DNA from 2 places in the Aureibacillus halotolerans genome. Region 2 is predicted to be linked to the other one. Evidence: predicted binding sites of a transcription regulator. Region 2 holds the regulator's gene; the other holds the start of a gene.
The links. The regulator CtsR, encoded in region 2, represses protease genes until heat stress. The targets are predictions, from matches to a motif close to ATGGTCAATAAAGGTCAAACA.
Positions count from the first base shown of each region.

Region 1: clpP (ATP-dependent Clp endopeptidase proteolytic subunit ClpP) is a predicted target of CtsR. The motif match lies at 1,530-1,550, and genes of this name have one in related genera.

Region 1 is NZ_SNYJ01000015.1:81,450-84,639, reverse strand. It holds gene EV213_RS15570 (hypothetical protein) at 107-463, opposite strand; gene EV213_RS20830 (hypothetical protein) at 468-620, opposite strand; tRNA gene EV213_RS15565 (tRNA-Arg) at 970-1,045, opposite strand; gene clpP (ATP-dependent Clp endopeptidase proteolytic subunit ClpP) at 1,601-2,182, shown strand; gene EV213_RS15555 (HPr family phosphocarrier protein) at 2,275-2,538, opposite strand; gene whiA (DNA-binding protein WhiA) at 2,686-3,190, opposite strand, start outside.
Region 2 is NZ_SNYJ01000023.1:20-3,209, forward strand. It holds rRNA gene rrf (5S ribosomal RNA) at 147-258, shown strand; gene EV213_RS18295 (MgtC/SapB family protein) at 385-1,098, shown strand; gene EV213_RS18300 (CtsR family transcriptional regulator) at 1,235-1,702, shown strand; gene mcsA (protein-arginine kinase activator protein McsA) at 1,718-2,260, shown strand; gene mcsB (protein-arginine kinase McsB) at 2,263-3,190, shown strand, end outside.

The DNA of each region.
Region 1 (3,190 bases), on a different contig from region 2:
CCCCGACTGACGTGGTACCGGAAACCACAGGAAACTATGTACGATAACCGTCGGTGTATCAACATTTCTATACCGAACCGCTAATTTACGGATTCGGTATAGATTTCTACAGTGGCTTCACATACTTTCTTACTAGTTCATTTATTTCTTTTGTTGAAATGTTCTGTTTATCTGATTTAGAATACACGGTTAATAGATAAATTTCATTATCTGAAGTGACCAGATAATAAATAATCCTGAATCCCCCACGCTTACCAGTTCGCCCACTTACATTAGCTGACCGAACTTTAAAGGCTTTATTATTAGGATGTTTTAAACCAGGAATAGCATTACCTACCAAGTCGCCATTTTGTAAACTCGTTAATACGTCCCCAATATCGTCTACTGCCTTCGGATGTTTTTTAGTTAAATTACGTAGAGCTCTATCAAAACTTTTAGTAGGTATTATTTGATAATGGTTCATCTAATTATAGATTACCTGAATCCCTATCTTTTTTGATTTGTTCAATCATTTCTTGCCAAGATGTTTTTGGTTGTTTGCCACTACGAATTCTTTCCACTTCCTCAAACGCTTCAGTGAGTGATTCGGTTACCGACAATTCTTTCTTAGTTACAGACATGTCTTTGTCCTCCTCACTTTTTCTTTTGCGCACAACAACACCTCCCAAAAGGTCTTATCATTGTACGCAGAAACCAAATAAAAGATACCATTTTATAGGGGTATCTGTAGTATAATATATACCAACTTAATGAACAATAGTAAACTTTCTGATTAAATAATGCAAGATCTGGAGTATAAAGAAATACACTACATTCACTGAAACGAATGTTATAATCTCTTAGCACTCAATGATTCGGAACCAATAAAAAATAATGGGGCAGAATCGACCTAGACCGATTCCCTCGTATGACGAAAAAACCATAACTGCTAGGTTTTACCATCCACATTCCCCATTAAAACAACCTTGACGCGCTCGAAGGGATTCGAACCCCCGACTGACGTGGTACCGGAAACCACCGCTCTATCCAACTGAGCTACGAGCGCATGAGTATTTTCATAAAGTGACAAAGGTAATTATACGGCATCCTACGTTTGGACGCAAGAGTGAAATGAAAAAGGGATGGGGTCAGATGATCATATGCATCCATGTACTTTGATACCTATCAATAAACACTCAATGCGATCCACAATGCATATATCACGCCAGAGGAGGATCACAAATCGCAGCAGGAAAAGAAAACACGACGAGGTCTTCTTGAGTCGATGTTGCACTTGTACCCTTTAGGGTGAAAGCGAGCGTATGACCGCGAGTATTTAAATCAACCGTGGTGATGATCCAAAGTTTTTCATAAAATTTAATTCCTGAAATTAACTCCGACCACTTTTAGGACAATGCAGACCCCATATTCACTCCACTCCTCACTTCCTCTTCTGTTTACCAACTTAAGTTCCCGGGAAGGATGAATAAAGGTATCTTTCGTCGAATACATGATACAATGATGTTTGAGTACTCTTCAATGAAGCGTATGATTTGACCTTCATTGACCAAATGAGTATGATGACTACATACTATTTAAGTAACTTTAGGAGGAATCGTTAATGAATCTTATTCCAACAGTCATTGAACAAACCAACCGCGGTGAACGTGCATATGACATTTACTCTCGATTATTAAAAGACCGTATTATTATGCTCGGAAGTGGCATTGACGACAATGTGTCAAACTCAATCGTCGCTCAGCTTCTATTTTTGCAAGCCGAAGATGCAGAAAAAGACATCTCCATTTACATTAACTCCCCTGGGGGTTCAATTACAGCAGGAATGGCCATTTATGATACGATGCAATTCATCAAGCCTGATGTGTCGACCATCTGTACTGGCATGGCGGCATCAATGGGAGCCTTCTTGCTTGCAGCTGGAACGAAAGGCAAGCGCTATGCACTTCCAAATAGTGAAGTGATGATTCACCAACCGCTTGGCGGAACACAAGGTCAGGCGTCAGACATTGAAATTCATGCAAGACGTATTATACAAATGCGCGAAAAGCTCAATGAAATCCTTGCTGAACGTACAGGACAGCCGATCGAAACCATTCAACGTGATACAGATCGTGACAACTTCATGACTGCAGAAACTGCCGTAGAGTATGGCATAATTGACTCAGTGATGTCACGTAAATAAAAGTAGAAATAGGATGAAGCGACAATGAAGTTGCCTCATCTATTTAAAAAAGCGACTGGGTTCCCAGTCGCTTTTTTTTTGCTTAAAAATATTTAAGCCACATCTTCTTTTTGTACAAACGAGACAAGCGCCTCAACCGCTTCCTTTTCATCTCTGCCTTCTGCTGAAATGGTGACTTCCTGATCAGCGCCAACGGCTAAGCTCATTAACCCCATAATGCTTTTCGCATTTACTTTCTTCGATCCTTTTTGCAAATACACATCAGCAATGAACCGATTGGCTTCTTGAACAAATATCGCTGCCGGGCGAGCACGCAGTCCTGTTTTTAATTGCACCGTAACTTGTTGTTGTGTCAATGTAATTCCTCCCCTTTATTGAAAGCGCTTTTATATTTAAGATATATGCAACCGGAAGAAAAAATGTTTCATTTTTCGACCGGTCGCCGCCTCATTAAAAAACATGACATTCTTTACAGACAATAGCACTGTCTACTATTTATGTGGTCACACTCTTTCGGGCAATTGCCCTCGTCTTAGTTTTTCGGCAAAATCATCTATTTTCTTTAATCTGTGATTAATGCCAGACTTGCTTATGTTTCCATTCGACGTCATCTCACCAAGTTCCTTCAAAGAAACCTCTTGATACTTCACTCGAAGCTCAGCAATCTCTCTAAGCTTATCAGGTAAGGCATCCAGACCAACAGTCCTTTCAATGAAATGAATGTTTTCAACCTGTCGCAAAGCAGCACCAATCGTTTTGTTCAAGTTCGCTGTTTCACAATTAACGAGACGATTGACCGAATTTCGCATATCACGAACAATGCGGACATCTTCAAAGTGCAGCATGGCCTGATGAGCTCCTATCACAGTGAGGAAGTCAGATATTTTTTCGCCTTCTTTTAAATAGACGATAAAACCCTTTTTTCTTTCTAATGACTTTGCATTTAAATGATAGCAATTTAAAAGCTTCATCAATGCCGTGTTATGCACCTCGTATTGAGAAAAAATT
Region 2 (3,190 bases):
TAATCGATCGAGGCCTTCTCTTCAATTGATTTTTGTTTCAACCGTGTGTGTCGGTATCTAGTTTTGAAGGATGATCTTTTTTCAAAAAAGCTATTGACTTTTCGAAAGAAAAGCGATATACTCATCCTTGTCATTTTAATAAATTGTCTGGTGGCGATAGCGAAGAGGTCACACCCGTTCCCATGCCGAACACGGAAGTTAAGCTCTTCAGCGCCGATGGTAGTTGGGTTTCCCTGTGAGAGTAGGACGCTGCCGGGCAAAACAAACAGAGAGGTTACGCAGGATGCGTAACCTCTTTTTGTATTCTATTCTTTATGAAACTTGAAAAGACATGAGTTGCTCTAGTGCGCATACACTGTTTTAGTAGTAAGAGGAGGGATATGAATGGAAGGTAATGAATGGATACACATTATTGAAATACCAGAAGATTTTCATGTTATGCTTGTACGTATTCTTGTCGCTCTCGTGTTAAGCGGACTTGTTGGTCTGGAACGGGAAGTAAGCAAAAGACCAGCAGGATTTCGAACGCATATATTGGTTGGTATGGGTGCTTGTATGATGATGCTTCTATCATTATACGGGTTTGAAGAGTTCATTGAGAACTATGACAATGTTCAATATGATCCAGCGAGGATTCCTTCTTACGTCATTAGTGGTATAGGCTTTTTAGGTGCAGGCACGATTCTTGTGAAAGGGGCAACGATTCGTGGGCTAACGACCGCTGCTTCAATATGGGTTGTTGCAGGACTAGGCTTAACAGTAGGCGCAGGTCTATATACATTAGCTATTCTTTCAACTGTTGTTGTGCTGTTAAGCTTGATGTTTCTCAATCGATTAGAAACACTCCTTTTTAAGCATGGTGCAGAGGAAATCATTCATATCGTTGTTCCAAAAGATGGGCAGCATTTAGCGGAGTTGTTACGTATTATTGAAGACTATGGAAAGATTCGCAATGTGAGAACAAAGGATTTAGTTGCTGGAGACGGGAAAGAGCGACTAAAAGAATACAAGTTCACAGTTTTGTTTGCTGAATCTGAAGGACGCATTAAGGTGTTGGATGCATTGTCCATCGTGGAGGTTGTTAAAGAAGTCTATTAGATATCAGATGATTAAGACATTTCGTTGAGGACATAATGAAGAGAAGGCTTCATATTTGCAAATGGTTAGCGATCGAACGTATAATAATCATCATAGTCAAAAATAGTCAAAGTCCTGAATTGAAGGGAGGGAAACGATGAAAAACATCTCAGACATCATAGAAGACTACCTTAAACAAGTTTTTCAGTTATCTGAGAACGATGCGGTAGAAATTAGGCGGCATGAAATAGCAGATCGTTTTCAGTGCGTACCCTCTCAAATTAATTATGTGATTAAAACAAGGTTCACTGTGGAAAAGGGCTATATTGTTGAAAGTAAACGTGGCGGTGGAGGCTACATTCGGATTACGAAGATTGAGCATGAGGACCACCTGCATATGCTAGATCAAATGCTACGATTGATCGAAGGAAACGGATGTACTCAAGCGTCAGCGGGGCATATTCTTGGCCGTTTATATGAGGAAGGGGCATTGAGCAAGCGTGAGTGTCAGATTTTATTGAATCTCATGGATCGTTCTGTGCTTGATTTGCCGATAGAACAACGGGATATATTACGAGGCAGAATGCTTCAATCTATTCTGCAAACTCTTAAATATAAAATGTAAGGATGGGGGAGCTACATGGAGTGCGAAGTTTGTCATCAACGCTCCGCTACAGTTCATTTTACACAAATTATTAATCATGAGAAATGGGAGAAACATTTGTGTGAGGTATGCGCTCAGGAGCGAGAAGACCAACCGTCTCAAGGGCATCACCAAGGTTATACCATTCAAGATTTATTATCAGGCATCTTTGGTTACGGACAGGACGCATTCGCGTTTCATAAGCAGAAACAGCACGTCACGTCGAATGAGCCTCTTTGTCCAAAATGCAATATGACCTATGCACGTTTCCTCAAAACAGGAAAATTCGGCTGTGCCCAATGCTATGATACGTTTAAAGACCGATTAGATCCTGTTTTACGACGTGTTCATGCAGGGAATACAACACATAAAGGGAAAATTCCAAAGCGTGCAGGACAGGAATTAAACGTAAAACGGCAAATCACTGAGTTAAAAACGGCCATTCACGAGCTTATCGATAAAGAAGAGTTTGAAAAAGCCGCGGTTCTTAGAGATGAAATTCGTTCCTTACAAGGGAAGTTGAAGGAAGGGGATCAGTAACGATGTCGTTGCATAAGTTTATTCAACAGGCGTTAAGTCCCTGGCATCTAAAGGGAGGGCCCGATAGTGATATTGTCATGAGCTCCCGTATCCGCTATGCCAGGAACCTGAATCGTTATTCCTTCCCGACCGTTGCAGGAAGCGAGGAATTGCAAAACGTTCTAAACCAAGCGAAAACAAATGTAATGCCCCATGAGTATGGGGATGTTGGGCGTTTGTCTATGCTAGAAATGAGCGACCTTAAAAATATTGAAAAGCGTGTCCTGATGGAAAAACAGCTCATATCTCCCAATTTGGCTGGATCAGAGAAATCCTCAGCAGTATTGCTGTCTGACGAAGAAAACATTAGTTTGATGGTGAATGAGGAAGATCATTTTCGTTTGCAGTGCTTGTTCCCTGGTTTTCAGCTGACGGAAGCGTTGGCTGCAGCCAATCAAATGGATGACATCTTAGAAAATCATTTGGAGTACGCATATGATGAGGAAAAAGGATACTTAACAAGCTGTCCAACCAATGTTGGCACAGGCATGAGAGCATCCGTAATGATGCACCTTCCCGCACTAATCATGAGTGGAAGAATGAATACGATTATATCAGCAATTAATCAGCTAGGCATTGCGGTTCGTGGAATTTATGGAGAAGGCTCTGAAGCCCAGGGAAATGTATTTCAAGTGTCGAATCAATTAACATTAGGAAAATCTGAAGAAGACATCGTTGACGATCTGCAAAGTGTAGTTTATGAGCTGATCCAAAAGGAACGGGAAATGCGAGGCGCTATGCTCGATACATCTCGGGTTCAATTGGAAGACAGAGTGTGGAGGTCCTATGGCATTTTGTCACACAGCCGTGTCATTCAAAGTGCTGAGGCTGCTAGCTGTTTATCAGATGTAAGGCTAGGCATAGACCTTGGTTTCATTGACGGTCTGTCTC